DNA from 3 places in the Cronobacter turicensis genome. Region 3 is predicted to be linked to each of the others. Evidence: predicted binding sites of a transcription regulator. Region 3 holds the regulator's gene; each other region holds the start of a gene.
The links. The regulator LexA, encoded in region 3, represses DNA repair genes until DNA is damaged. The targets are predictions, from matches to a motif close to TNCTGTATGTACATACAGNA.
Positions count from the first base shown of each region.

Region 1: uvrB (excinuclease ABC subunit UvrB) is a predicted target of LexA. The motif match lies at 2,938-2,957, and genes of this name have one in related genera.
Region 2: sulA (SOS-induced cell division inhibitor SulA) is a predicted target of LexA. The motif match lies at 8,535-8,554, and genes of this name have one in related genera.

Region 1 covers NZ_CP165997.1:2,909,638-2,919,875, forward strand. The annotation lists gene yvcK (uridine diphosphate-N-acetylglucosamine-binding protein YvcK) at 1-647, shown strand, start outside; gene uvrB (excinuclease ABC subunit UvrB) at 839-2,860, opposite strand; gene AB8W27_RS13870 (ABC transporter ATP-binding protein) at 3,751-4,458, shown strand; gene bioD (dethiobiotin synthase) at 4,455-5,138, opposite strand; gene bioC (malonyl-ACP O-methyltransferase BioC) at 5,131-5,889, opposite strand; gene bioF (8-amino-7-oxononanoate synthase) at 5,873-7,024, opposite strand; gene bioB (biotin synthase BioB) at 7,021-8,061, opposite strand; gene bioA (adenosylmethionine--8-amino-7-oxononanoate transaminase) at 8,143-9,435, shown strand; gene AB8W27_RS13900 (type 1 glutamine amidotransferase domain-containing protein) at 9,504-10,184, shown strand; gene AB8W27_RS13905 (kinase inhibitor) at 10,198-10,238, shown strand, end outside.
Region 2 covers NZ_CP165997.1:2,695,908-2,706,145, forward strand. The annotation lists gene yccX (acylphosphatase) at 1-246, opposite strand, end outside; gene rlmI (23S rRNA (cytosine(1962)-C(5))-methyltransferase RlmI) at 335-1,525, shown strand; gene hspQ (heat shock protein HspQ) at 1,585-1,902, shown strand; gene AB8W27_RS12950 (CoA-binding protein) at 1,930-2,343, opposite strand; gene mgsA (methylglyoxal synthase) at 2,515-2,973, shown strand; gene helD (DNA helicase IV) at 2,975-5,029, opposite strand; gene AB8W27_RS12965 (YccF domain-containing protein) at 5,156-5,602, shown strand; gene yccS (YccS family putative transporter) at 5,620-7,752, shown strand; gene AB8W27_RS12975 (TfoX/Sxy family DNA transformation protein) at 7,743-8,357, opposite strand; gene sulA (SOS-induced cell division inhibitor SulA) at 8,575-9,081, shown strand; gene ompA (porin OmpA) at 9,438-10,238, shown strand, end outside.
Region 3 covers NZ_CP165997.1:440,106-450,343, forward strand. The annotation lists gene plsB (glycerol-3-phosphate 1-O-acyltransferase PlsB) at 1-2,174, opposite strand, end outside; gene AB8W27_RS02130 (diacylglycerol kinase) at 2,307-2,675, shown strand; gene lexA (transcriptional repressor LexA) at 2,784-3,392, shown strand; gene dinF (MATE family efflux transporter DinF) at 3,519-4,826, shown strand; gene AB8W27_RS02145 (CsbD family protein) at 5,037-5,246, shown strand; gene zur (zinc uptake transcriptional repressor Zur) at 5,326-5,841, opposite strand; gene AB8W27_RS02155 (cupin domain-containing protein) at 5,951-6,457, shown strand; gene AB8W27_RS02160 (conjugal transfer protein TraF) at 6,604-7,884, shown strand; gene dusA (tRNA dihydrouridine(20/20a) synthase DusA) at 7,975-8,970, shown strand; gene pspG (envelope stress response protein PspG) at 9,102-9,362, shown strand; partial or broken gene AB8W27_RS02175 (quinone oxidoreductase) at 9,544-10,238, opposite strand, start outside.

The sequences.
Region 1 (10,238 bases), 1.9 Mb from region 3:
ATGGGGAACTTTCGGGGCATAACCTCGGAAATCTCATGTTAAAGGCGCTGGATCATCTGAGCGTGCGGCCTCTTGAGGCGATCAATCTTATCCGCAACCTGCTTAAAGTGGACGCGTTCCTGATCCCGATGTCTGAGCAACCGGTCGATCTGATGGCAATCGATCGCGAAGACCACGAAGTGTACGGCGAAGTGAATATCGATTTGCTGAGCCACCCGCCCAAGGAGCTGATGCTCTACCCAAATGTGCAGGCGACGCGCGAGGCCGTTGGGGCGATTGCCGAAGCCGATTTGATTATTATTGGCCCTGGCAGTTTTTACACCAGCCTGATACCGCTGCTGCTGCTTGACGATCTCGCCAAAGCGCTGCGCCGCACGCCCGCGCCAATGGTGTATATCGGCAATTTAGGCCGCGAGTTAAGCCCGGCCGCCGCTTCGCTCAGGCTCGAAGAGAAGCTGGCGCTGATGGAGACGTATGTCGGGAAACGCGTGGTGGATGCCGTGGTGGTCGGCCCGAAGGTGGACGTGAGCGGCGCGCAGGACAGGATTGTGATTCAGGAGCCGCTGGAAGCCAGCGATATCCCTTACCGCCACGACCGCCACCTGCTGCGCGTGGCGCTGGAAAAAGCGATTCAGGCGCTGGGATAATCTGTTCGGGTCGTGGTTATGGCGGGTGCGCTTCGCTTACCCGCCCTACGGAACGACGAAGCCGGCATTGATTCCAGGTAGGGTGGGTAAGCGAAGCGCACCCACCACACCACACCACACCACACCACACCACACCACAGACAATCACACACCCACCGCATCGCAAACCATCCATTCGCAGCAAGAAGCGCTTACGACGCGGCGATAAACAGCTCGCGCAACTGATGAAGCTTATCGCGGATCTGCGCGGCCTCTTCAAACTCCAGATTCTGCGCATGCTGCACCATCTGCGCTTCAAGCTGATGAATTTTCTGCTGCAACGCTTTCGGCGTCAGCGCCAGTTCAGCGGCTTCGGCATCCGCCACCGTGCGCCCTTTGCCGCGGCCTTTCGCCTTGGTTTTCGCGATATTCTCGCCAAGCGCCAGGATATCGACCACTTTCTTGTTGAGACCCTGCGGCACAATGCCGTGTTCTTCGTTGTACGCCTGCTGCTTCTCACGACGGCGTTCGGTTTCGTTAATCGCTCTCGCCATCGACGGCGTAATTTTATCGCCGTAGAGAATCGCTTTGCCGTTCACGTTACGCGCCGCGCGGCCAATGGTCTGGATAAGCGAACGCTCGGAGCGCAGGAAGCCCTCTTTGTCGGCGTCGAGGATCGCCACCAGCGACACCTCCGGCATATCCAGCCCTTCTCGCAACAGGTTGATGCCCACCAGCACGTCAAACTCGCCAAGACGCAGGTCGCGGATAATCTCCATACGCTCCACGGTGTCGATATCGGAGTGCAGATAGCGCACTTTCTCGCCGTGTTCTTCGAGATATTCGGTTAAATCTTCCGCCATGCGCTTGGTCAGCGTCGTCACCAGCACGCGCTCGTTGATGGCGACGCGTTTGCGGATTTCCGACAGCAGGTCGTCCACCTGCGTCCCTACCGGGCGCACTTCGATAATCGGATCGAGCAGACCGGTCGGGCGCACCACCTGGTCGATAATCTCGCTGCCCGATTTTTCCAGCTCATAGTTGCCGGGCGTTGCCGACACATAAACCGTCTGCGGGGCCAGCGCCTCGAACTCTTCAAACTTCAGCGGGCGGTTATCAAGCGCCGACGGCAGACGGAAGCCGTACTCCACCAGCGTCTCTTTACGCGCGCGGTCGCCACGGAACATTCCGCCAATCTGCGGAATGGTGACGTGCGATTCATCGATAACCAGCAGGCCGTCCGCCGGCAGATAGTCAAACAGCGTCGGCGGCGCTTCGCCCGGGCCGCGACCGGAGAGATAGCGCGAGTAGTTTTCAATGCCGGAGCAGTACCCCAGCTCGTTCATCATTTCCAGATCGAACTGGGTACGCTGGGTCAGACGCTGCTCTTCGAGCAGTTTGTTATTCTCAAGCAGCACCTTACGGCGCTCGGCCAGCTCCACTTTGATATCTTCCATCGCCTGCACAATGCGCTCGCGCGGAGTCACGTAGTGCGTTTTCGGGTAGACGGTAAAACGCTGAATGATGGAATCCACGGTGCCGGTCAGCGGGTCGAACAGCGACAGCCGCTCCACCTCTTCGTCGAACAGCTCGACGCGCAGCGCCAGCTCGTCCGATTCCGCCGGGAAAATATCAATCACCTCGCCGCGCACGCGGAAGGTGCCGCGCTGGAACGCCTGGTCGTTGCGGGTATATTGCAGCTCCGTCAGGCGGCGCAAAATAGCGCGCTGGTCGATGATCATCCCTTTGGTGAGATGCAGCATCATCTTCAGGTAGAGATCCGGGTCGCCAAGGCCGTAGATGGCGGAAACGGATGCCACGACCACCACGTCGCGCCGCTCCAGCAGCGCTTTAGTGGCCGACAGACGCATCTGTTCGATATGCTCGTTCACCGACGCGTCCTTTTCGATAAAGGTGTCGGAGCTCGGCACATAGGCTTCCGGCTGGTAGTAGTCATAGTACGAGACGAAATATTCCACGGCGTTGTCCGGGAAAAACTCTTTCATCTCGCCGTAGAGCTGCGCCGCCAGCGTTTTGTTAGGCGCCAGCACCATGGTCGGGCGCTGCAAATCGGCGATGACGTTCGCCATGGTGAACGTTTTCCCCGAGCCCGTCACACCCAGCAGCGTCTGGTGCGCCAGCCCGTCCTCCAGCCCTTCCTTGATGCGGCGGATAGCCTCTGGCTGGTCGCCGGAAGGTTTGAAAGCGGAATTGAGTTTGAACGGTTTGCTCATGAAGAAACACCTGATGAAGATTTGCGCGGGACAGAGCGTTAATTTTACTCGCCACAGCGATTTTTGCCAGCGATAAATACTGGATATAAAATCAGTAGCAGGTTAGCGGATTTTGCTCACACCGCATTTTTACCACCTGGTATGAAGTAAATTTGCCCCTGCGCCGGATAAAACACTATATGAGGCCGGTTATCCCCAAAACTTTTTATCCTTTAACATTTGTCAAGCGAGGCTGTGATAGTTTTGTTGCAGCAGATGACACTTTTTCTTCAACGCTTGCTTTTCATTAACCTTTTAATTTTAAATGATTTTCCTGAAAAGACGGCTTTCGCGCCAGATCGGGTGCAAGCCGCATCGGCTCTCGCTTACGGCGCGTTTTCTAACTCTAATACACAAGGTTATCCACAGGAATAGTGGATAACTGCCTCCAGCCCTGAAAGCGCGCCGCGTCGCCGATGAGCCCTGGCCGCCCGCGTCTGGCTCAGAAAAAAATTTTCCCGGCGGGTTTCGACAAATTTCGCTTGCTTTCCACGCCGCGCCTTGCGTGATCCTTTTCACCTTTTTTTGCTTTGCTTTTGCGCAACGCTGCACCAACACCACGCCGCTCTCAGCACTCAAAAAGTGCACGCCGCCCGGCTTTTTCCAGGATAACGCACTACCCGTTCGCCGCGCGTTCAGGTTTAGTCTCAATTTCCGGCGCGACAGGAGGGCTTTTCACTGGCTGGCAAGAGAATTGCAATAACCGGTTACCGGAACTACACCCTCTTCCCGTCGTTGGCGGGAAGCGACAGCAGGATGCGCGGGCAGGCCGGGGAAGTCACTGCGCAGGCAGCCGTAAGAACGCCTGCGCCAATGCTGTTTTCCGATTACCTGTCTGAAGGAGAAGCGCCATGTTAAGTCTGCACGCGGTTAACCACTTTTACGGCACGCAGCACACCCTGTGGGACGTCAGTCTCGATCTCCTGCCCGGCGAGTGCACCTGCGTTATCGGCGCGCCTGGTATGGGGAAAACCACGCTGCTGAACTGTGTGGCGGGGTATCTGCCGGTAAAGAGCGGCAGCATGCTCTGGCGCGAGGCCGGACAAGCGCCGCAGGAGCTGATGCGCGTCGGCGCGGATGCCCGCGCGGCGCTCGGCATCCGCTACGTGCCGCAGGCGCGTCGCTATTTTTCACAGTTAACGGTGGAGGAGAATCTGCATATCGCGCTGCGGGCGCAGCCTGAGCGCGCGACCAGCCCGGAGCCGGTGTTTGATCTGTTCCCGACGCTCTGGACGCGCCGTCACGCGCAGGCCTCAGGCCTGTCGCCGGAGCTGGCGCTCCAGCTGATACTGGCGCAGGCGCTGGTGACGCGCCCGCGGTTGCTGATTCTGGATGAGCCGACGCGCGGCCTCGGCCAGACGTTTATTCCAAAGCTTGCGGATCTGCTCACGCGGCTTAACCGCGAGTGGGGAATGAGCCTGTTGCTGGTGGAGCAACATTTGTCGTTTATCCGCCGGGTGGCGGATCGTTTCTGCCTGCTGCACCGCGGGCGCGCCGTGGCCCGGGGGAGCGCCGCGCAGTTAACCGACGCGCGTCTGACGCACTGGATAACGCCTTAGCGCGCCAGTGTGCTGAGATCGATCCATTGCGCGGCAGGCGTCACATCCGGCTCGGCACCCAGCCATGGAATTTCGCCAAGCATCGGGGCGGGCAGCAAACGCTTAAGCGTGGCGAGATAGTCCTGATGGCGGCGGCCAGGCGGCTGCACGTCATTCGCCACCCAGCCTGCGAGACGCAGGCCCGCGGCCTGGACCGCCTGCGCGGTCAGCAGCGCATGGTTGATGCAGCCAAGCTTAACGCCGACCACTAAAATCACCGGCAGGCGCTCCTGCTGCGCCCAGTCGGCGAACGTCGCCTCGTCAGAGAGCGGCGTAAACCAGCCGCCCGCGCCTTCCACCAGCACCCAGTCGGCCAGCGGCTCAAGCGCGCGCAGGCCAGCGGACATCACGGTGAAATCAATCGGCAGCCCCTCTTCCCGGCTTGCGATATGCGGCGAGGTGGGCTCTTCAAACGTCAGCGGGTTCACCTGTTCGTAGCGCAGCGCCACGCTGCTGTGGCGCTGGAGCGCCAGCGCGTCGCTGTTGCGAAGCCCTTCAGGCGTGATATCGCTGCCGGAGGCGACCGGCTTGTAGCCCGCGGTGCTAAAGCCTGCGGCTTTCGCGGCCTCCAGCAGCGCGCAGCTCGCGATAGTTTTACCCACTTCGGTGTCGGTTCCGGTAATAAACCAGCGTTCAGTCACGTTCAATCACTCCAGAAATCAGTTGGTAAGTCAGCGGGAAACGCCCGTCCTGACGCGGCCAGGCGTCTTCGAGCATGCGAAGCTCACGGCGGGTGAGCGTGCGGCTGTCGCGCCCGGCGTGCAGATGCGTCGCGCCAATGCCCTTCAGCGACTGCATGGCGCTGAGCGCATCGCCGAACAGCAGCGTCACGGGATGCTGGCGCAGCGTCATGCGCGCCGCCGGGGCCGCAGCTAAAACCGCCTCAGGGCTGGCGAAATGGTTAGCGTGCGGACGATCGTCCACGGCCGCCCACGCCTGATGCAGCTCGCCAAGCGAGCCGTGGGCCAGCGTGCTGAACGCCACGCGTCCGCCGGGGCGCGCGACGCGCAGCATCCCGGCCAGCGCCCCTGACAGGCTCTGGCACCACTGCACCGCCAGATTGCTCCACACAAGATCAAAACTGCCTTCGGCAAACGGCAGCGCCTCGATATCGCCCTGTACGTAGCGATGCGCCGCGTGTCGCTCACGGGCGCGCGCCAGCATCGCGGGGCTTAAATCGAACGCCGTCACGTCGCAGCCACGCGCGCGCCAGTCGAGGCCGCCCGCGCCGGTGCCGCAGCCGGCGTCCAGTACCGTCGTGACGCCCTGCGCCCCGCAGTGTTCCGCAAGCCGTTGCGCGCTCTGGCGCTGAAGCGCCGCGAAATCGTCATAGCTGTGGGCCGCGCGGCCAAACGCCGCGGCCACGGCGCGTTTATCAACGGCAACCGTCATATAACGCCTCCAGCAGCGCGTCGATGTCGTCATCCTGGTGGGCGGCGCTGAGCGTCAGACGCAGCCGCGCGGTGCCCGCAGGGACGGTCGGCGGGCGAATGGCCGTCGCCCAGCAGCCGCGCTCGCGCAGCTTTTCCGCAAGCGTCAGCGCGGCGCTGTTTTCACCGACGATCAGCGGCTGAATGGCGGTCTGCGAATCGGCAAGCGTCAGCGGTAGCTGCGACGCGCCCGCGCGAAACCGTGTGATGTTGCGCGCAAGCCGCGCGCGTAAGTCGTCGCCCTCGCGGACAACCGTTAAGGCGGCGTCCAGCGCGCAGGCCTGAGCCGCAGGCATCGCAGTGCTGTAGATGAGATGGCGCGCGGTTTGTAGCAGATAGTCCGCCATCGACTCGCTGCACAACAGCGCCGCGCCGCTCAGCCCGAAAGCTTTGCCAAACGTCACCAGCAGCAGATCGGGCCTGACGCCTGCGACATCGCAACTGCCCCGCCCCTCGCGCCCCAGCACGCCAATGCCGTGGGCGTCATCCACCATCAGCAACGTCTGCGCGCTCTGAGCAAGACCGGCGATATCCGCAAGCGGCGCGCGATCGCCATCCATGCTGAATACCCCTTCGGTAAAGACGAGCGTCAGCCCGTCGCAAGGTTTGTCGAGCAGCGCGGCGAGCGCCCCCGGCGCGTTATGCGCAAAGCGGCGCAGCGTCGCCGGGCTGTGGCTTGCGGCCTCCAGCAGCGAGGCGTGGCTTAAACGGTCGGCGAGAATGCGGTCAGGCTGCTGCATCAGCGCGGCGACTACCGCCTGATTGGCGGCGAAGCCGGAGATAAACAGCAGCGCGCGGTCGAAACCGAGCCACTGCGCCAGCGCGTTTTCCAGCGACTGATGCGCGCCGCTGTAGCCGCTGACGTGGCCAGACGCCCCGCTCCCCACGCCGAACATCTCCGCGCCCTGTCGCCAGGCCGCGATTAGCGCCGGATGCTGGCTTAAGCCCAGATAGTCGTTGCCGGAAAAATTACGGTAGCGTACGCCCTGATGCACCAGCGCGCCGCCAGCCGCCGGCGTGCAAACGACGCGGCGGCGCAGGCTGTGGCTGGCTTCACGCGCGCGCAGCGCCGTATCGATTCTCGCCTGCCAGGTCATACCGCCGCCGCGTTGTAATACTGCGGGTTGTCAGCGTCGCGCAGCGCGTGCTCAAGGCGCGCCTGCTGTTCGTTATCACCTGCCAGTACCGCCGTCTGCTGCGGGTTGATGCCGAGCTTGCGGAACAGCTGCAAATCTTTGTCTTCTTCCGGGTTCGGCGTGGTCAGCAGTTTGCAACCGTAGAAAATGGAGTTGGCGCCCGCCATAAAGCACATCGCCTGGGTCTGCTCGTTCATCTGCTCGCGGCCCGCGGAGAGGCGCACGTAAGACGTCGGCATCATGATGCGCGCCACCGCGATGGTGCGGATGAAATCAAACGCATCGACATCGTCATTATCGGCAAGCGGCGTGCCCTTAACCTTCACCAGCATGTTGATCGGCACGCTTTCCGGCGGCGTTGGCAGGTTGGCGAGTTGCAGCAGCAGCCCGGCGCGATCGGTGACGGTCTCGCCAAGCCCCACGATGCCGCCAGAGCAGACCTTAATGCCCGCCTCGCGCACTTTCTCCAGCGTATCGAGACGCTCCTGATAGGTACGCGTGGTGATGATATTGCCGTAGAACTCCGGGGAGGTGTCGAGGTTGTGGTTGTAGTAATCGAGTCCCGCTTCGCCGAGGCGCTGCGCCTGATCGTCGCTCAGCGTGCCGAGCGTCATGCAGGTTTCCAGGCCCAGCGCTTTGACGCCCTGCACCATCTGCTCCAGATACGGCATATCGCGATCGTTGGGGTTTTTCCAGGCCGCGCCCATGCAGAAACGCGTCGAGCCCGCCGCTTTGGCCTTGCGGGCGGAATCGAGCACCTGATCCACTTCCATCAGGCGCTCGGCCTCAAGGCCGGTTTTGTAGCGCGCGCTCTGCGGGCAGTATTTGCAGTCTTCCGGGCAGGCGCCGGTTTTGATAGACAGCAGCGTGCTGACCTGCACCTGGCGCGGATCGAAGTGCTGGCGATGCGCCTGTTGCGCTTCAAACAGCAGATCCAGCAGCGGTTTTTCAAAGAGTTCAGTGACTTGCGACAAAGTCCAGCGTGAAAGGTGAGCCATCGGGCGTCTCCAAAGGGTTTTATTTATCTGGGTTATGGATATACTCGTAAACCTAAATCTTTTTAAAATGGTTTACAAGTCATGTTAACACCCGCCGATCTCGCCTTCGATCGTGACCATATCTGGCACCCTTACACCTCCATGAGCGCGCCGCTGCCGGTCTACCCGGTGACGCACGCCGCTGGCTGCGAATTGCATCTGGCGAGCGGCGAACGGCTGGTGGATGGTATGTCCTCGTGGTGGGCCGCCATTCACGGCTATAACCATCCGCGCCTCAACGCGGCCATGAAAAACCAGATTGACGCGATGTCGCACGTGATGTTCGGCGGCGTCACCCATCCCGCCGCGATAGCCCTGTGCCGCAAGCTGGTGGCGATGACCCCGGAGCGCCTGGAGTGCGTGTTTCTTGCCGACTCCGGTTCGGTGGCGGTGGAAGTGGCGATGAAAATGGCGTTGCAGTACTGGCACGCCCGCGGCGAGCCGCGTCAGCGCTTTCTGACCTTCCGCCACGGCTACCACGGCGACACCTTTGGGGCGATGTCGGTGTGCGATCCGGATAACTCGATGCACAGTCTCTGGAAGGGTTATCTGCCGGAAAACCTCTTCGCGCCCGCGCCGCAGAGCCGTTTTGACGGCGAGTGGGATGAGCGCGATCTCGCGCCGTTCGCCCGTCTGCTGGCCGCGCACCGCCAGGAGATAGCCGCAGTCATTCTCGAACCCGTTGTGCAGGGCGCGGGCGGCATGCGGATGTATCACCCGGAGTGGCTTAAGCGCATTCGCCGCATGTGCGACCGCGAAGGGATTTTGCTTATCGCCGATGAGATAGCGACCGGCTTTGGCCGGACCGGAAAGCTGTTCGCCTGTGAACACGCCGGGATAACGCCGGATATTCTCTGCCTCGGCAAGGCGCTGACCGGCGGCACGATGACGCTTTCCGCCACCCTCACCACGCGGCATGTCGCCGACACCATCAGTAACGGCGAGGCGGGCTGCTTTATGCATGGCCCGACGTTTATGGGCAATCCGCTCGCCTGCGCGGTGGCTACCGAGAGTCTGGCGCTGCTGGAAACCGGCGAGTGGCGCTCACAGGTGGCGGCTATTGAGCGGCAGTTGCGTGACGACCTGGCGCCGTGTCGCGAATTGCCGATGGTCGCTGACGTGCGCGTGCTGGGCGCTATCGGCGTCGTGGAAACCACCGCGCCGGTCGAGATGGCCGCGCTTCAGCGCTTTTTCGTGGAACAGGGCGTCTGGGTGCGCCCGTTTGGCCGCCTGATTTACCTGATGCCGCCTTATATCATTACGCCTGAACAGCTCACGCGTCTCACCTGCGCGGTGTGTGACGCCGTGAAAAACCCGTCGTTTTTCAGACGCTGAGCGCCCGGCAAGCCGTGAGGGATGCACTACACTTTCAGGATTTGCGATAAAACAACCAGGAGAACGCGATGAAGATTCTGATGGTACTGACCTCCCACGACAAACTGGGCGATACCGGGAAAAAAACCGGCTTCTGGCTGGAAGAGTTTGCGGCCCCTTACTTTGTGTTTCGCGATGCGGGTATCGACGTGACGCTCGCCACGCCGAAGGGCGGCCAGCCGCCGCTCGATCCGAAAAGCGACGAGCCGGACGCGCAGACCGCCGACACCCGGCGTTTTCGTGAAGATCCTGAGGCCCAGGAGGCGCTGGCGAATACCGCGCGGCTTGATGAAATTAACGCCGACGAGTACGACGCGCTGTTTTATCCGGGCGGCCACGGCCCGCTATGGGATCTGGCCGATCACCCGGTTTCCATCGCGCTTATCGAACACTACTGGGGCAGCGGCAAGCCGGTCGCGACGGTGTGTCACGCGCCGGGCGTGCTGCGTCATGTGAAAAAGCCTGACGGCAGCCCGCTGGTGGAAGGCAAACGCGTCACCGGCTTTACCAACAGCGAAGAAGACGCGGTCGGGCTGACCAACGTCGTGCCGTTCCTCGTAGAAGATGCGCTGAAAGAGGCTGGCGGCCAGTTTGAACGTACCGATGACTGGGGCGTGCACGTGGTTGTCGACGGGCACCTGGTGACCGGCCAGAACCCGGCGTCTTCCGCGGCCACCGCCGAAGCGCTGTTAAAATTGCTCCATCTGTAAGCGGGGAGACTGCATGAAGTTAATCAGTGTGAATTTTAACGACGGGGACAAGCT
Region 2 (10,238 bases), 2.1 Mb from region 3:
GGGCGAATGCGGCTCCGTCAGCACCTTTTCCACATGGGCGCTGCGCGGCCCGCCCGCTTTCAGCCAGGCGATAAGTTTCTCGACCTGTTCAGGCTCGCCGCAGGCCAGCACCTCCACGCTGCCGTCGTCCAGATTACGCGCATAGCCGGTCAGCCCCAGCCGCGTTGCTTCATGCTGCGTGGTGTAGCGAAACCCGACGCCCTGTACCCGGCCGTGTACCCAGGCCATCGTGCATTGTTGAGCCATAGCTGTTCTCCTTTGCGGTAGCGTTGCATTTCCCGGCTGAAGTCGGGAGAATGGCGCCCATTTTCTTTGATTCACAGAATAGCAAATTATGAGCGTACGTTTAGTGTTAGCCAAAGGGCGCGAGAAATCTCTCCTGCGCCGCCATCCCTGGGTCTTTTCCGGCGCCGTCGCGCGCATGGAAGGTAAAGCCGCGCCGGGTGAAACCATCGACATCGTCGACCATCAGGGAAAATGGTTAGCACGCGCCGCCCTCTCCCCCGCCTCGCAGATCCGCGCGCGCGTCTGGACATTCGATCCGAATGAAACCATCGATATCGCCTTTTTCACTCGCCGCCTGACCCAGGCGCAGCAGTGGCGCGACTGGTTGGCGAAAAAAGACGGGCTCGACAGCTACCGTCTTATCGCCGGAGAATCCGACGGCCTGCCGGGCGTGACGATTGACCGCTTCGGCAACTTCCTGGTGCTGCAACTGCTCTCGGCGGGCGCGGAATATCAGCGCCCGGCGCTGGTGTCGGCATTGCAGGCGCGCTATCCGGAGTGCTCTATCTATGACCGCTCCGACGTCGCGGTGCGTAAGAAAGAAGGCATGGAACTCGCGCAGGGCCCGGTTAGCGGCGAACTGCCGCCGGATCTGCTGGCGATTGAAGAGCACGGCATGAAGCTGCTGGTAGATATTAAAGGCGGCCATAAAACCGGTTATTACCTCGATCAGCGCGACAGCCGTTTCGCCACCCGCCGTTACGTGGAAGACAAACGCGTGCTGAACTGCTTCTCCTACACCGGCGGTTTTGCCGTTTCTGCGCTGATGGGCGGCTGCCGCCAGGTCATCAGCGTCGATACCTCGCAGGATGCGCTCGATGTCGCGAAGCAAAACGTCGAACTTAACCAGCTGGATTTAAGCAAAGCGGAGTTTGTGCGCGACGATGTCTTTAAGCTGCTGCGCAAATACCGCGACCAGGGCGAGACGTTTGACGTCATCGTGATGGACCCGCCGAAATTCGTGGAGAACAAGAGCCAGCTTCATGGCGCGTGCCGCGGCTATAAAGATATCAATATGCTGGCGATCCAGCTGCTTAACCCAGGCGGCATTTTGCTGACGTTTTCCTGCTCGGGGCTGATGACCACCGATTTATTCCAGAAAATTGTCGCCGACGCCGCAACAGATGCGGGTCGTGATGTACAATTTATAGAGCAGTTCCGTCAGGCCGCCGATCACCCGGTGATCGCGAGCTACCCGGAAGGTCTTTATCTGAAAGGGTTTGCCTGTCGCGTCATGTAACTTGAAAAGGAATACTCCGCCCTTATATACAGGGTATGAATGTTTCCCCGGAGGTGACAATGATTGCCAGCAAATTCGGTATCGGCCAGCAGGTTCGTCATTCTCTTTTAGGGTATTTAGGGGTTGTGGTGGATATCGACCCTGAATACTCGCTTGAAGAACCTGAAGTCGATGAAATGGCGGTTAACGCCGAGCTGCGCGCCGCGCCGTGGTATCACGTCGTGATGGAAGACGACGACGGCCAGCCCGTGCACACCTACCTTGCAGAAGTCCAGCTGAGCGGCGAAAGGCAGGAGGAACATCCGGAGCAACCCTCTATGGATGAACTGGCGCGATCCATTCGCCAGCAGCTCCAGGCACCCCGTCTGCGCAACTAAAAAAACCCGGCAACGCCGGGTTTTTTATTACTGAAAAAGACCGAGGCGCGGAATTTCTATCGCCGGGCAACGGTCCATGACAACTTTCAGCCCCGCATCGCGCGCCAGTACGGCAGCTTCTTCGTTGATGACGCCAAGCTGCATCCAGAGCGTTTTCGCGCCGATGGCAATCGCTTCCTGCGCAACACCCCACGCGGCTTCAGAGTTGCGGAATACATCCACCATATCGACTTTTTCCGGTACGTCGGCAAGCGTGGCGTATCCCTGCTGGCCGAGCAGCGTTTTGCCCGCCACTTTCGGCGAGACGGGGATCACGTGGTAGCCTTTATCCAGCAGATACGCCATCACGCGATAGCTCGGGCGGTCTGGTTTGTCGCTCGCGCCCACCAGCGCGATGGTTTTGGTGCTCTGTAAAATCTCTGCGATATCAGATTCTTTCATTTTACCTCCCCGTTAACTCAGTCCTTCAAGTGTATGCCAAAGGCGTCGGGCGCACCATGCGAAGCCCGCCTGCGCAGTTGTGCAATGCGAGCACGCAGTTTTGACCGGCTTCGCTTGCAGCCGCCATCACTTCCAGTAATCTGTAGGCAGTTATTTAATCCGGAAAATGATATGGAACTGACAACCCGAACTCTACCAGCCCAAAAGAAAATCGCCCTCGTGGCGCATGACCACTGCAAATCGATGCTGATGAAATGGGTAGAGCGCCATAAAGCGCTGCTGGCGAACCATACGCTGTATGCGACCGGCACTACCGGCAACCTGGTACAGCGCGCGACGGGCCTTGAGGTCAACGCTATGTTGAGCGGCCCGATGGGCGGCGATCAGCAGGTGGGCGCGATGATCGCCGAAGGCAAAATCGACGTGCTGATTTTCTTCTGGGATCCGCTGAACGCCGTGCCGCACGATCCCGACGTCAAAGCGCTGCTGCGTCTTGCCACCGTCTGGAATATCCCGGTGGCGACCAACCTCTCGACCGCGGATTTTATTATCCAGTCGCCGACGTTTAGCGACACGCTGGATGTGTTAATCCCCGACTACCCGCGCTATCTCGCCGATCGCCTGAAATAAATCAGGGCTTACGGGCCGTCGGCACGCCGAGACGCGTCAGCGCCTCGACAAACGCCGACGGCGCCGCTTTGTCATACAGCAGCCAGACGCGGTGCCGCGCGCGGGTCAGCGCCACATAGAGCAGGCGACGCTCTTCGGCATCCGGGAAATCCTCCGGCTGCGGCAGCAACGCCTGTTCCATGATGGATTCCCGCGCCGGGGCCGGAAACCCTTCCCGACCCTCGTTGAGCCCAAGAATAATCACATAATCCGCCTGCTGCCCTTTGCTGGCGTGGATCGTCATAAACTCCAGTTGCAGTTTCGGCCAGCGCGTCGCGGCCATCTCCAGCGCCGCCGGGCGCAGATGATGGTAACGCGCCAGCACCAGGATGCGCTCGTCAGGGCGCACGTAGCCGCTCATTTTGTCGAGCAGCGCCTCCAGGTGTTCCTGCGCGAGCAGCGTCACGGCTTTGTTGTCGCCCGCGCGCAGGCTGTTAAGCGGTTTTTCACGCTGGTGCGGGTTTTGCTGGATAAAGCGATTCGCGATATCGCCGATACGCCCGTTAAAGCGGTAGGTGGTATCCAGCGCGCATTGATCGCCCTCGCCAAAATGCGCCTCAAACGCCGTCGTCAGTGAAAGCTGCGCGCCGCTAAAGCGGTAGATAGCCTGCCAGTCGTCGCCCACCGCAAACAGGCTGGTGGCGGAGTTCTGACGACGCAGCGCCGCCAGCAGAGCCGCACGCTGCGGTGAGATATCCTGGAATTCGTCTACCAGAATATGCTTCCACGGGCTGACGAACCGGCCTTTTTCCAGCACATTGATGGCCTGATGGATAAGCCCGGAGAAATCGACCGCCTCTTCGGCTTTCAGCGCGGCTTTCCAGGCTTTCAGCAGCGGCGCCATCAGCTTAACGCGTTTCTGGAACAGCTCGCGCACCTCTTCGGGCGCGGCAGCTATCATCTCGGCCTGCGAGCCGCCATGCATACGCATTAGCCCAAGCCAGCGATCGAGTCGGCTCGCCAGCCGTTTGCCCAGCGCCTCGTCTTCCCAGAAATCACCATCATCGACGTCCCATTCCAGCTCGTCGTTAAGCCACTGACGCCACCCCTTCGCCTGCGCTTTTTTCTCGCGGCACTGTTCCCGCCAGGCGTTCAGTAAAAGTTCATGGCGCGCCGTCGTATCGTTTTCCAGATCGCTGACGCGCGGCGTTTTCCGCCCGCCCTGGCCGATAATCTGCAACGCCAGCGCATGAAACGTACGCGCGGTAATGGCGTCCGTATGCAGCCGCTTCAGCAGACGTTCTTCCATCTCTCTGGCGGCCTGACGCCCGAAGGCCAGCAGCAGGATCTGCTCCGCCGTCGCCTCGCCGCGCTCGATAAGCCAGCCTGCGCGCGCCACCAGCACCGAGGTTTTGCCGCTCCCCGCGCCCGCGAGCACCAGCAGCGAGTGTTCGCCGTTGACGACCGCCCGCGCCTGCGAGGGATTGAGCGGCGAGCTTTCAATATGCGAGAAGAAATCGGCGTAGCGCGTCAGCATAGCGTCGGTAAAGGCCTGATTATGCACCAGACGCTTCGCCTCGCTGTCGGCAAGCCAGGCCTGACATTCACGCCAGGCGTCGCGGCAGTTATCGAACGCCTCAAGGCGCGATGTCGGCACCGGCAGCGCCTGCAACGCCCGGCGCAACGCGTGACACAGCGCCTCGCTCTCGTCACGCTTAAGCCATTTCTCCTGGGATTCGCTACTGCGGAGCTTCTCCTGCCAGGCGTTAAGCACGCCTGCCGCCACCTCGCTCATCTCCAGGCTCCACGCCTGCCAGAGGGTCGTCAGATGGTGATAAAAGCGCTGGGTTTCAGCCCACTCGGTGCCGTGCAGGCGCACCACTTTGTTATCCGGGAGCGTAAATTCCAGCTCCCCCCAGACCAGCCCACGGCGACATTCGATGCCCAGCAGCTGATTAAACGGGATCAGATATTCATGCTTATCGCCGGAGACTTTCACCCCGGCGGTGAGGATTTCCGCACGATCATAGGGGTGCTGCGCCAGACGTTTACCCAGAGAGGTTGCTTTCAGTTCCATGAGGCTGCCAGTAAATGGTGTTATGGCGCTAAGTTTACCCGCCTGCGATATCACGCTCCAGACCCAAAACGCGTTACAATTGTTGTGGTTATCATTCCGGCGCTTTGCCGATGCTTTTGAGGTTTTATGCGTACTGTTTTAAATATTCTGAATTTCGTTCTGGGCGGCTTCGCCACGACGTTCTCCTGGCTTGTGGCGACGCTTATTAGCATCCTTCTGGTGGTGACGCTGCCGCTGACACGCTCCTGCTGGGAAATCACAAAGCTTTCGCTGCTGCCGTACGGTAATGAAGCGGTGCATGTCGACGAGCTCGATCCGGCAGGGAAAAACGCGCTGCTGAACACGGGCGGCACGCTGCTGAATATTTTCTGGCTGGTGTTTTTCGGCTGGTGGCTGTGCCTGCTGCACATCGCCGCAGGTATTGCGCAGTGTCTGACCATTATCGGCATTCCGGTCGGCATCGCGAATTTTAAAATCGCCGCGATTGCGCTGTGGCCGGTGGGCCGTCGCGTTGTCTCCGTCGAAACGGCCAGGGCCGCCCGCGAAGCTAACGCGCGCCGCCGTTTCCAGTAATTCCGGATGCGCTCATGATGCTCAACCCTTTGCTTCACCGCCACGCCTGGAACAGCGCGTGGCTGACCAACGTGCGCATTTTTATCGCGCTATGCGGGACGGCGGCGCTGCCCTGGTGGCTTGGCGAGGCGAAGCTGACTATCCCGCTGACGCTTGGCGTTGTGGCTGCGGCGCTCACCGATCTCGACGACCGCCTGACGGGCCGCCTGCGCAATCTGCTCATAACGCTGGTCAGCTTTTTTATCGCCTCCGCCTCGGTGGAGCTCCTCTTTCCGTGGCCATGGCTGTTTGCTATCGGGCTGACGGTCTCGACCATCGGTTTTATTTTGCTGGGCGGTCTCGGCCAGCGCTACGCCACGATCGCCTTCGGCGCGCTGCTGATCGCGATTTACACCATGCTCGGGGTTTCATTGTATGAGCACTGGTATCAGCAACCGCTACTGCTGCTCGCAGGCGCAGTCTGGTACAACCTTCTGACGCTTACGGGCCATCTGCTCTTTCCTGTGCGCCCGCTCCAGGAAAACCTCGCCCGCTGCTATGAACAGCTGGCGCATTATCTGGAAATCAAATCACGCTTTTTCGACCCGGATATTGAAGATGAAAGCCAGGTGCCGATGATGGAGCTGGCGATGGCGAACAGCCAACTGGTCGCGACGCTGAATCAGACCAAAGCTTCATTGCTGACCCGTCTGCGCGGGGATCGCGGTCAGCGCAGCACGCGGCGTACCCTGCACTATTATTTCGTCGCGCAGGATATTCACGAACGCGCCAGCTCGTCCCATATCCAGTACCAGACGCTGCGCGATACCTTCCGCTACAGTGACGTGATGTTTCGCTTCCAGCGGCTGCTTTCGATGCAATCGCAGGCGTGTCAGCAACTGGCGCGCTCTGTCCTGCTGCGTGCGCCCTACCAGCACGATCCGCGTTTCGAGCGCGCTTTTACGCATCTCGACGCGGCGCTCGATCGCACCGCTGCGGCGGGCGGTTCTGCATCGGAAATCAAAGCTGTGCGCTTTCTGGTCGCAAACCTGAAAGCGATCGACGCCCAGCTCGCCACCATTGAATCAGAACAGCCGTTTACGCAGCCCGTCGCCAGCGAGAGCGAACACAGCCTGTCGGATGACGGTCTGAACGGCTTCAGCGATGTCTGGTTTCGCCTGACCCGCAACCTGACGCCGCAGTCCGCGCTCTTTCGCCATGCAGTGCGCATGTCCGTGGTGCTGTGCGTAGGCTACGCCTTTATCCAGTTCACCGGGATGAATCACGGCTACTGGATATTGCTGACCAGCCTGTTTGTGTGCCAGCCGAACTATAACGCCACGCGCCATCGTCTGACGCTGCGCATTATCGGCACGCTGGCGGGCGTCGCGGTCGGTATTCCGGTGCTCTACTTCGTGCCTTCGCTTGAGGGGCAACTGGTGCTGATCGTTATCACCGGCGTGCTCTTCTTTGTCTTCCGGACCGTGCAATATGCGCACGCCACGCTGTTTATCACGCTGCTGGTATTGCTGTGCTTTAACCTGCTGGGCGAAGGGTTCGAGGTGGCGCTGCCGCGCGTGGTGGATACGATAATCGGCTGCGCTATCGCCTGGTGCGCGGTGAGCTTTATCTGGCCTGACTGGCAGTTCCGCCGGTTGCCCGTGGTGCTGGAGCGCGCGCTGAACGCCAACTGCCGTTATCTCGATGCGATCCTTGAGCAGTATCACCAGGGCCGCGATAACCGTCTGGCGTATCGTATCGCCCGTCGCGATGCGCATAACAGCGATGCGGAGCTGGCGTCAGTGGTATCCAATATGTCCAGCGAGCCGCGGGTGAGCGCGCAGATGCGCGATATCGCCTTCCGGTTTCTGTGCCTGAACCATACGCTGACCAGCTATATTTCGGCGCTTGGCGCGCACCGTGAAAAACTGACGCGTCAGGAGATCCTTTCTCTGCTCGACGACGCCGTCTGTTATGTCGACGACGCGCTGCATCATCAGCCCGCAGATGAAGCGCGCGTGGAGAAATCATTGACGGAGCTGGCGCAGCGCATCGAACAGATTGAGCCGCGCCAGGAGAGCAAAGAGCCGCTGGTGCTTCAGCAAATCGGTCTGTTGATTTCCCTTTTACCGGAAATCAGCCGTCTCCAGCGTCAGCTCGCTCAGGAGTGATTCTGTACAGAGAGCTGCATAAACCACTCCAGCAGCTCTTCGCGGATGTGTACGGGTAATGCCGCTTCATGGGTGCCGATAATGGCGCCCTGTAGCGCATAGAGCACTTGCAGGCTGAGGTTTTTCCGTGCTTTTCGCAGCTTCAGCCAGCACTCTTTCGCACCGTATGCGCAGAGCGTCTCCACATCGCGGATCCCGGCTTCCCACAACGACACCTCAAGCTGAACATTAAGATTGGGCATATCTTTAACCCGCCGCTCGCGGGCGCGCTCGGTTTTCTCCGCCTGCGCGCAGGCCAGCGCCGTTCGGGCGTGTTCACGCAGCAAGGGCGGCGAATTCCATAACGCTTCATCCACCAGATAATAATTGAGGCTGATGTGACGCCCGCGCCGGGTACAGACCAGCATCGGCGGGTTATGGGCGAGCTGATAGTCGCGACTCTGGTTGCTGGCGCGCAGGTAAAACCGCCCTTCGACGAGCATAGCGAACACGGCGTCATTAATGGCGAGGCTGTAGCCGCCAAACAGTGAACGATGGGTGACATTTCCCAAAGATGAAAGAGTATTCTGCACCCGAACAAGAGTGTCAGACGAGGATTTATCCATGATTATTCCTTTTATATCAACAAGTAACGGATAAAAAATTCCATTAGCTTTTCCCTTAACAGGAACATATGAAAGTTGCGCCCCATGAGCAATCCGAATTTCGTTTTCCGCCGATCGAGATGCGAAATTTGCGAGATGCTTTCCGAAATTTCGATTGATCTTTGGTCGCGCCAGCATTACTGTATATGCATACAGTAACTAGCGAGGCTGGACCTTTATGTACTTTTCTCATCAAAATCGCGCGCATGGCTCACGTCGTCTGGCAAAAGAAACGGCTGATGCTTTGGCTCAGGCTGAAACAAGAGGCCTGATCAGTGAAGTGATGTACAACGAAGACCAGCCGAGGATGACGCAAATGGTGTTGCTGCCGCTCCTGCAGCAGCTCGGATTGCAGTCCCGCTGGCAGCTGTGGCTTACCCCGCAACAGCGTCTGAGCCGCGAGTGGGTCGAATCCGCGGGCCTGCCACTGACGAAAGTGATGCAGGTCAGTCAAATGAACCCGCAGGTGACGCTGGATTCCATGATCCGTGCGCTGGAGACCGGTAACTACAGCGTGGTGATCGCCTGGCTGCATGATGATTTAACGGACGATGAGCATCGTCGTCTGACGGAAGCGGCGGAGAAAGGCAACGCGATGGGTTTCTTAATGCGCCCCGTTCAGCCCTCGCTTCCCGGTGACCGACCACGTTCTGGCTTAAGAATTCACTCAAGAATGGTGCATTAATCCTTTTTAGGATAAATCCTGGCAAAAATTTGTGCGTGTCTCTTTAGCAGAAGCGATAGAGGCGAATGAACGGCCAGACGGGCGCTAATGTCCGGTTCTGCACTTTACGAGTGTTTAAAATTGACGCAAAAATGTTAAATTTTGCTTTCGCAAGTTGTTTTTTTTCATATGCCTGACGGACTTCACACTTGTAAGTTTTCAACTACGTTGTAGACTTTACCTCGCCAGGGTGCTCATCAATAAACCGACAATATCGGTAGAGTAACCATTGAGCTATACCCCGGTGAAGGATTTAACCGTGAACTTTTCCTCAGGAAAAGCGCATGGCCTTTTTGGATGATAACGAGGCGCAAAAAATGAAAAAGACAGCTATCGCGATTGCAGTGGCACTGGCTGGCTTCGCTACCGTAGCGCAGGCCGCACCGAAAGATAACACCTGGTATGCAGGTGGCAAACTGGGTTGGTCCCAGTTCCATGATACCGGCTTTATCCCTAACGACGGTCCGACTCACGAAAGCCAGCTGGGCGCAGGCGCGTTCGGTGGTTACCAGGTTAACCCGTACGTTGGTTTCGAAATGGGCTACGACTGGCTCGGCCGCATGCCGTATAAAGGCGACACTGTAAACGGCGCTTTCAAAGCACAGGGCGTACAGCTGACCGCTAAACTGGGTTACCCGGTAACCGACGATCTGGACGTTTACACCCGTCTGGGCGGCATGGTATGGCGTGCTGACTCCTCTTCTAACATCGGCGGCGACGACCACGACACTGGCGTTTCTCCGGTATTCGCTGGCGGCGTTGAGTGGGCAATGACCCGCGACATCGCTACCCGTCTGGAATACCAGTGGGTTAACAACATCGGTGACGCGCAGACTGTTGGCGCTCGTCCGGACAACGGCATGCTGAGCGTAGGTGTTTCCTACCGTTTCGGTCAGCAGGAAGATGCAGCTCCGGTTGTAGCTCCGGCTCCGGCTCCGGCTCCGGAAGTACAGACCAAGCACTTCACTCTGAAGTCTGACGTTCTGTTCAACTTCAACAAAGCGACCCTGAAACCGGAAGGTCAGCAGGCGCTGGATCAGATGTACTCTCAGCTGAGCAACCTGGATCCGAAAGACGGTTCCGTCGTGGTTCTGGGCTTCACCGACCGTATCGGTTCT
Region 3 (10,238 bases):
CGGTTGATGGACGGATTAGCGCTCAGCAGCCAGAAGGTGATCGCGTAGCGTTGCAGCGTTTCGCGCACGCCTGCGGCCAGCAGTTGCAGCGTACGGGAGCGCGCCGGGTTCACCTGTAGCCAGGCGTCGTCGGCAAGGATCAGCCCCTGCTGCGCCAGCTCATTGATCAGCGCGTCGACAACCGCTGACACCTCTTCTTTTTCCCAGCGCAGGAACAGCTCCGTCTTCAGCATCGGGAACAGCAGTTCAACCTGCTGCTGCACCGCTTCACGGCTGATGCGACGATGTTGCGTCACGATAGCGGCGATAAGCGAAGGCAACACCAGCATATGCATGATGTTATTACGGTAATAGGTCATCAGCACTGCCTGCTCGCGCGGCAACACGATGATATCGCCGATCGTATCCTTCTCGACATCGAACTTGTTCATCTGCAACGCGTGTTCGATAAGCTGCGTCGCCGTAGCGTCCGGTACCGTGGCATCTGAGGCGTACGGCACGTTACGCAGCAGGCTCAGGTAGCAATCCAGCTGTTCGGTTAACTGCTCGCGCGTTAACGAACGCTGACGCGACGCCAGCAGCGCGGTACAACACAGGTTCATGGCGTTAGCCGCGCCCGCATTGTTGATGCGCACCATCAGTTGTGAGGCAATCTCATTCACCGTCGGGGTCAGCCACGCCGGGCGGACGGCTTCGATCGGGTCGATGGAATCGCGCCACTCCGGCACGTGCTGGTTCAGGAAGGTCATCAGCGGCAGCGGTTCGCCGAAGTTCACATAGCCCTGACCCAGGTTACGCAGCTTGCTTAAGCCGCGCAGCATTTGCAGCAGGCTCTCTTTCTCTTTGGTAGCGCCGCGCAGCTCTTTGGCGTAAGTGCCCACTTCCATCACATGCTCATAGCCAATGTAAATCGGCACCAGCGTAATCGGACGCGTACCGCCGCGAAGCATGGCCTGGATGGTCATCGACAGCGTGCCGGTTTTCGGATCGAGCAGACGACCGGTGCGTGAGCGCCCGCCTTCCACGAAATACTCGACCGAGTAGCCGCGGCTGAACAGTTCGCCGAGATATTCGCGAAATACGGTGGAGTAAAGCTTGTTGCCCTTAAAGGTGCGGCGGATAAAGAACGCGCCCAGACGGCGGAAAATCGGCCCGGCTGGCCAGAAGTTCAGGTTAATGCCTGCGGCGATATGCGGCGGCACCAGCCCCTGGTGATAGAGCACGTAAGAGAGCAGCAGATAGTCCATGTGACTGCGATGGCAGGGCACATAGACAATCTCGTGGCCGTCATGGGCCAGTTGGCGCACCCGCTCGGCGTTATGAACATTAATGCCCTGGTAGAGACGGTTCCAGGTAAACCCAAGCACGCGGTCGGTAAGGCGAATCGCCTCGTAAGAGAAGTTTGCGGCGATCTCTTCCATTAACGCGACGGCGTTCTGCTGGGCTTTCTCGTGCGAGATTTTTTTGGTGCGCGCTTCGTCTTCAACGGCGCGGGCGATAGCTTTTGACGAGAGCAGCTTGTTGAAGAGATCCTGGCGCGCAGGCAGGCGCGGGCCGACGGCGGCGAGGCGCTGGCGGGCGAAATGCATGCGCGCCACGCGGGCCAGTTTCTGGGCGATACGCTTGTCCGTACCGTGCTCAGTCGCCATGCGGCGCAGCGACACCGGCGGCGAGAAACGCACAAAGCTGTCGCGGCCAAGCCAGGAGACGGCGAAGAATTTCTGAACGCCGTTCAGCATACGCAGCGGCGGGTTTTCCTCGCCTTTTTCGCGCCCCGGCGAGCGGCCGAACATGACCGACACCGGCACCATCTGGACGTCGAGGTCCGGGTTGCTGCGGTGCAGATCGAGATAATTGTGGAACAGCTTGATCGACTCTTCCTTCGGCGTGTAGTAAGTAAACACGCGGGGGCCGCCATGGATAAACACATAGCGCGGCAGTTCGGTGCCGTCGATAACCAGCGGTTCCAGCGGATCCGGTAGATCGTGCTCCAGGCACTGGGCCCGCAGCGTCAGGAGATCCGCCTTCGAGTTATACGGCAACACATACATGATGGGGCGTGACGTATCGAGCCCAAGTTCGGGGCAGGGCGCCGCCGGGATGGACTTGCTTTTTACCAGCACGCTTAATGGTAAATTAAGTAATTTGTAGTAAATTCGTGGCCAACCGGACATAAACGATGTAAAGCCTCTGGTTAATAATGCAATTGCGGCGCAAGAATATCAGAAACTCCATAGAATTTCTGTGGTGCTTCTTTATCGAAGCGCATTAGCATTGACGCCTGAATTTAAAAAAGGTTTCTTGTCATGGCCAATAACACCACGGGGTTAACCCGAATTATTAACGCTGCCGGCTATTCCTGGAAGGGATTACGCGCCGCCTGGAAAAATGAGGCTGCATTTCGCCAGGAGGGAGTTGCCGTGATAGCGGCCATTCTTATCGCCTGCTGGCTGGATGTCGACCCGATCACCCGCGTACTGCTGATTGGCTCCGTGACGCTGGTGATGATCGTTGAAATCCTCAACAGCGCTATCGAAGCGGTGGTCGATCGCATCGGCCCTGAATTTCATGAACTTTCGGGGCGCGCCAAGGATATGGGCTCCGCCGCGGTCCTGCTGTCGATTATCCTCGCGCTGGTCGTGTGGGTCACGCTGCTCTGGCAGCATTTGCGATAAGTTTTCCAGAAATCGCGAAAGAAGCGCTTTTTTAACCGGTTATGGTTTTAAAATCACCTTTAGCTGTATATACTCACAGCATAACTGTATATGCACCCAGGGGGCGGAATGAAAGCATTAACTACCAGGCAACAAGAGGTGTTTGATCTCATTCGGGATCACATCAGCCAGACCGGCATGCCGCCTACACGTGCGGAAATCGCGCAGCGTCTGGGTTTCCGTTCGCCAAACGCGGCGGAAGAACACCTTAAGGCGCTGGCGCGCAAAGGGGTGCTTGAAATAGTGTCCGGCGCGTCGCGCGGTATTCGTCTGCTGCAGGAAGAAGAAACGGGCCTGCCGCTGGTGGGGCGCGTCGCCGCGGGCGAGCCGCTGCTGGCTCAGCAGCATATTGAAGGCCACTATCAGGTTGATCCAGGCCTCTTTAAGCCGAACGCCGATTTCCTGCTGCGTGTTAGCGGGATGTCGATGAAAGATATCGGGATTATGGACGGCGACCTGTTAGCGGTTCATAAAACGCAGGATGTGCGCAACGGCCAGGTAGTTGTCGCGCGTATCGATGATGAAGTGACGGTAAAACGCCTCAAAAAACAGGGGAATATCGTTGAACTTCTGCCAGAGAACAACGAGTTCAAACCTATCGTTGTCGATCTGCGCGAGCATAACTTCTCTATCGAAGGTCTGGCGGTCGGCGTGATCCGTAACGGCGAATGGCTCTGAGGCCTTTCCCGGCTTCCTGACGCCGCATTACCGTAACTGGCCCGCCCCGGTTACGGTAATGGCTCCTCTGCGCGACTCATGCGCTTTATACTTTTCCTTCTTCGCGTAACGGCATCGGAACGCCATATGCCTTTTCTCACTCCTACCGATAAAGCTCTCTGGCGCCTCGCGCTGCCAATGATTTTCTCCAACATCACCGTGCCGCTGCTGGGCCTGGTGGATACCGCCGTGATTGGTCATCTCGATAGCCCCGTCTATCTGGGCGGCGTCGCCGTTGGCGCGACGGCCACCAGCTTCCTGTTTATGATGCTGCTCTTTTTACGTATGAGCACCACCGGGTTAACCGCCCAGGCATTTGGCGCGCGCGATCCGGCAGCGCTGGCCCGCGCGCTGGTGCAGCCCATGGCGCTGGCGCTTATTGCCGGGGGGCTGATTATCGCGCTGCGCGAGCCGCTGATTCAGCTGGCGCTGCATATTACTGGCGGCAGCGACGCCGTACTGGCGCAGGCCAGACGGTTTCTGGAGATCCGCTGGCTCAGCGCGCCCGCGTCGCTTGCCAACCTGGTGTTGCTGGGCTGGCTGCTGGGCGTTCAGTACGCCCGCGCGCCGGTTATCCTGCTGGTGGTCGGGAATCTGCTGAACATTGCGCTTGATCTCTGGTTCGTCATGGGGCTTGGCCTTAACGTCCAGGGCGCGGCGCTGGCAACGGTGATAGCGGAATACGTGACGCTCGGCATCGGGCTGATGATGGCGGCCCGCGTGCTGCGTCTGCGCGGCATTACCTTGTCGATGCTGAAAACCGCGTGGCGCGGCGGCATCGGCAGGCTGCTGAAGCTTAACCGCGACATCATGCTTCGCTCGCTGCTGTTGCAGATCTGCTTTGCCTCGGTCACCGTATTTGGCGCCCGGCTTGGCAGCGATATTGTCGCCGTTAACGCCATTCTGATGACGCTGTTAACCTTCACGGCTTATGCGCTCGACGGCTTCGCCTATGCAGTGGAAGCCCATGCCGGGCAGGCATTCGGCGCGCGGGATAAATCGCAGTTGCACAGCGTCTGGCGCGCGGCGTGCCGCCAGGCAGGCATGGTCGCGCTGGCATTCGCGCTGCTTTATGCCGTGGCGGGTCAGTATATTGTGTCGCTGTTAACCTCACTACCGTCATTGCAGGCGCTGGCGCAGCCCTATCTCTTCTGGCAGGTGATTTTGCCGGTGGTCGGCGTCTGGTGTTATCTGCTGGATGGGATGTTTATCGGCGCGACGCGCGGGGCGGAGATGCGCAACAGTATGGCCGTCGCGGCGCTCGGCTTTGGCCTGACGCTCCTGACGCTGCCGCGGCTTGGCAACCATGGACTCTGGCTTGCGCTTACCGTTTTTCTGGCGCTGCGCGGACTGTCGCTCGGTTATTTATGGCGTCGCGGTCGCTTGCTGCATTAGGCAAGATCGCTGAAATTACATCGCTGCGGATAAGAGTAAAATCGTCGGCTTCAGCGCTTCGTTGTGGTTAAAGATTCTGAATATCCCACCAGGGATAAAATTGACGTCTAAACTGAGTAGTACGTTCAGCAAATGATGACATGACCCGCGCTGAACCCCCACAGGAAAACCTGTGAGACTGATTCACTACCGAATGTTAAGGAGACGTCTATGAACAGAGATGAAGCTGGCGGTAACTGGAAACAGTTCAAAGGTAAAGTGAAAGAGCAATGGGGTAAATTAACCGACGATGATATGACCATCATCGAAGGGAAACGTGACCAGCTGGTGGGTAAAATCCAGGAACGTTACGGTTACGCAAAAGATGAAGCCGACAAGGAAGTGACTGACTGGGAAAGCCGCCACGATTACCGCTGGTAATCGGGCCACCACCTCAAACGGTATTTTCCCTCTGAGGCTGCCCTGCCCAACGGTACAAGGATGTACCACCCACCCTGATTTAACGCCCTTTCTTTTTCACGGTAATACTGTGGTCATGACCACACTGCCCCTGATGGCGACACGCCTCAACTTCCGCACACACCGCACATAGCCCATGCGCTTCAATCACATTATGGCGCAACGCAAAGCCCATTCTGGCCGCCAGCGCATGCATAATATCTTCCACGCCTTCTGCTGCCTCTTCTTTTACCACGCCACATCTGTCGCAGATAAACATCGCCGAAGTATGCGCCGGGGTATCAAACAGATGACAAAGCACATAGCTGTTGGTGGATTCCACCTTATGCACAAACCCCTGCTCCAGGAGAAAATCGAGCGCGCGGTACACGGTCGGCGGCTTTGCCTGCGGCTCGGTTTCACGCAATAAATCGAGTAGATCGTAAGCGCTGATGGCGCCCGGCTGGATGGTCATCAGGCGCAGCACTTCGAGGCGCTGCGGAGTCAGGCGCACATTACGTTGCTGGCAGAGCTTTTCAGCTTGCGCCAGAACTTCCTGCGTAATCGTCGTATCCATCGGCATCCTCTATGAGTTGGGTCTGAGTCATCACTTTATCATGAACCTGCCAAAACACCGACATCCCGGCTGTGTTATACCTTTTAAGGAGTGTTCTCTGGAGGTTTATATGCAAACGCGGCCTGAATGTATTTGTCACTGGCAGGATGTGGAAGGAAACGACGACGCGGGCTACCCCGACAGCAATGAATTAATGTCTATCGGCGCGCCGCTGGCGAAACGCACCGGGCTTACGCGGCTTGGCATTCACCATGAGCGCCTGCCGCCAGGGCGTCGTACCTCTTACCCCCACGCGGAAAGCAGTGAAGAAGAGTTTGTTTATGTGCTCGAAGGGTTTCCGGAGGTCTGGCTCAATGGCGAGTTGTGGCCTTTAAAGCCGGGCGACAGCGTTGGCTTCCCGGCGGGCACCGGCCTTTGCCACACCTTTATCAATAATACCGACAGCGAAGTGCGGCTACTGGTCGTGGGCGAGGCGAATAAACCGGAAAACCGAATTTACTACCCGCTTAATGGCCCCTATGCGGCCACCCGCCCGGATCGCTGGATAGACCACCCGCCACAATTTTTTGGCCCGCACGACGGCTTACCTACACGAATTAAGAACCCTAATCTATAAATAATGAGGGCGATCGCGAAACGAGCCCGGCATTGCCGTTGAGTTAAAGCCTCAACCTCTGGCGTAGTGCGTTCTTCACAACAGAAATCGTCTCTGTCATGAACCGACAGAGGATGTCCTTCATGTTGCTAATAAGCAGGTAAACAGTGAAAAATATAATCAAACCTTCAGTGGCAGCCGTCGCCCTTTCTCTGGTGATAGCCAATCAGGCGAGTGCGGCAAATACCTGGGCGCAGGCCCGTAACGATGCAATGGGTGGCACCGGCGTGGCGTCAGCCGATTACGGCAGCGGCGTGCTGATTAACCCGGCGCTACTGGCGCGCTCTCAACCGGAAGATGACGTTACCGTTATTCTCCCGGCCTTACAGGCGCAAATTTCTGATGAAGATAATCTTGAAGATGAGATCGACCATATCAGCGATCGCGTCGATTATTACCGGGATGTCGTGAACAGCCTGACGCCTGGCGATATCGCCGCCGATCCGTTCGGCACGCTGCGCCAGTTCCAGGGCGCGGCGGGCGAGCTTGGCGACGAGCTGGAATACCTGCGCGGTAAAACGGCAAGCGCACGCGCGGCGGGCGGCATCGCGGTGAGTATCCCGAGCGATGTGCTCGCGGTGGCGTTTGTGGCGAAAGCCTATGCGCATGCCCGCATCAGCACCCGCGTGGATCAAAGTGACATCGACTACCTGCGCCGGATTCAGAACGACGATCTCTATGCTGGCGGTCAGATTATTAACGCGGCGATCAACGGCTCAGACACCATCACCGATCGCCTGACCTCTACGGCGTTTGGCCGCGCGGCGATCGTTTCCGATTACGGCGTGGCGTTTGCGCACCGGTTCCAGGTGGGCGACGTGCCGGTTTCCGTCGGCGTTACGCCGAAGCTGCAAAAAACCTGGCTCTATAACTACACCGCCTCGATTTATAACTATGATAGCGGCGATCTGAACAGCACGCGCTATCGCAACGACGATAACGGTTTCAACGTCGATGCCGGCGTGGCGGCGGATTTCGGCCCTAACTGGACCGTGGGCGTGAGCGGGCAGAACCTGGTGTCGCGCGATATCGAGACCAAAGAGGTCAACGGGTATAAAGATACCTATCAGATCTCGCCGCTGGTCACCGCTGGCGTGGCCTGGCATAACGACCTGGTGACGCTGAGCGCCGATGGCGATTTGACGGAAACCAAAGGCTTTAAGAGCGAAGAGAACTCGCAGTTCGTCGGCGTCGGCGCCGAGGTGCGTCCGCTTAACTGGCTGGCGGTGCGCGCCGGTTATCGGGCAGACGTGAAGGATAACGAAAGCGATGTGTTTACCGCGGGTGTCGGCTTCGCGCCGTTTAACCGCGTGCATGTCGATTTGACCGGCATCGTTGGTGAAAACGAAACCTGGGGCGCAGGCGCGCAGCTGAGCCTGACCTTCTGACCGTGTGCAGGGGCGCAGTGCGCCCCTGCCTGAAGTTTGTGCTATAGTAGCGCCCCTTTTTCAGCCCGAACTTCGACTCGCTTAGCTATTATGACGTCCACATCCCGTAACGCTTTCCCCGCCCATCGCTTTTCCATCGCGCCGATGCTCGACTGGACCGATCGCCATTGCCGCTATTTCCTGCGCCAGCTCTCGTCGCAGGCGCTGCTGTATACCGAAATGGTCACCACGGGCGCGATCATCCATGGCAAGGGCGATTATCTTGCCTATAGCGATGAGGAGCATCCGGTAGCGTTGCAGCTGGGCGGGAGCGATCCGGCGGCGCTGGCGCACTGCGCAAAGCTCGCCGAGGCGCGCGGCTATGACGAAATTAACCTCAATGTCGGTTGTCCGTCTGACCGCGTTCAGAATGGTCGTTTCGGCGCCTGCCTGATGGGCGAGGCGCAGCTGGTCGCTGACTGCGTGAAGGCGATGCGCGATGTGGTGTCCATTCCGGTGACGGTCAAAACCCGTATCGGCATCGACGACCAGGACAGTTACGAATTCCTCTGCGATTTCGTCGGCACCGTGGCGGAGCAGGGCGGGTGCGACACCTTTATTATTCATGCGCGCAAGGCGTGGCTCTCCGGCCTGAGCCCGAAAGAAAACCGCGAAATCCCGCCGCTGGATTATCCGCGCGTTTACCAGTTAAAGCGCGATTTCCCGCAACTTACGATGTCGATCAACGGCGGCATCAAAACGCTGGACGACGTGAAAGCGCACCTGGCGCATATGGATGGCGTGATGGTGGGCCGCGAGGCGTATCAGAATCCTGGCCTGCTGGCGTCGGTCGATCGCGAAATCTTCGGGCTTGATACGCCGGATGCCGATCCGGTGGCTGTCGTGCGCGCCATGTATCCGTATATTGAGGGCGAGCGGGCGAAAGGCACCTATCTTGGCCATGTCACCCGCCACATGCTGGGGCTCTTCCAGGGGATTCCTGGCGCGCGGCAGTGGCGCCGCTATCTCAGCGAAAACGCCCACAAGCCAGGCGCCGGTATTGACGTGCTGGAGCAGGCGCTGAAGCTGGTGGCCGATAAACGTTAAGATTCGCCACAATATGGTCAATTTCACTAACGCCTCAGGTAACCGCCTGGGGCGTTTCTTTTTAATTCAATAAGTTAATTCTGGCACGAAACTTGTAATAGTAGGGCATAACGTTTTTAAGGAGAACGACAATGTTTGAACTGCTGTTTGTGGTGGCTTTCTTCCTGATGCTGCTGGCGACCGGCGTGTCGTTGCTGGGCATTATCGCCGCGCTGATGGTGGCGACGCTGGTGATGTTTTTCGGCGGCATATTCGCGCTGATGATTAAAGTGCTGCCGTGGCTGCTGCTGGCGGTGGCGGTGGTGTGGGTGATCCGTACGGTGAAGGCGCCGAAAGTGCCTGATTATCGTCGCACTTCACGTTACAGCCGGACGAATCGCTGGCGTTACTAATAAGTTGCGGGGTTGATCACAACCTCGCAACTTTCCGGCCTGCTTTGGCCGGCAAAGCATGTTCTTTGCTGAGTCTATCTGTCACTATGTCAGCCGTGTTACCGAATTCATCAGCGCTGTACCCTACATGCGGCGCGAACAATAAAAAAGAAAGGGCTTCCTGCGGGAAGCCCTAATTCATTCAGGGAATCAATAAGCTGGAACCTTGCGTACTGCGGCTCTCCAGTGTCTTATGGGCGCGTGCGGCGTCTTCGAGCGCGAACTTCTGGCCTTCCGCTACCTCCACTTTGATAACCCCGCTGGCGATCAGCGAAAAGAGTTCGTTGCTGGCTTCTTCCAGCTCGGCGCGGTTGGTCAGATAGCCGTTTAGCGACGGCCGGGTGACGTAAAGCGAGCCTTTCTGGTTAAGAATCCCGAGATTCACGCCGGTGACCGGGCCGGAGGCGTTGCCGAAGCTCACCATCAACCCACGGCGTTGCAGGCAGTCGAGCGACGACTCCCAGGTTTCTTTGCCCACCGAGTCATAGACCACACGGACTTTTTTGCCGCCGGTCAGCTCTCGCACTCTTTCAGGCACGCTTTCTTCACGGTAGTTGATGGTCTGCCAGGCGCCCGCCTGCTTCGCCCGCTGGGCTTTTTCCGCAGAACCGACAGTACCGATAAGCCGCGCGCCCAGCGCTTTCGCCCACTGGCAGGCGATAAGCCCGACGCCGCCCGCCGCGGCATGGAACAGAAACATCTCGTCGGGTTTGATTTCGTAGGTTTTGCGCAGGAGATAAAAGACCGTCAGCCCTTTTAAAAAGCAGGCCGCCGCCTGTTCAAAAGAGATGACGTCCGGGAGCACGACGGCTTTGTCCGCCGGCACGTTATGGACCG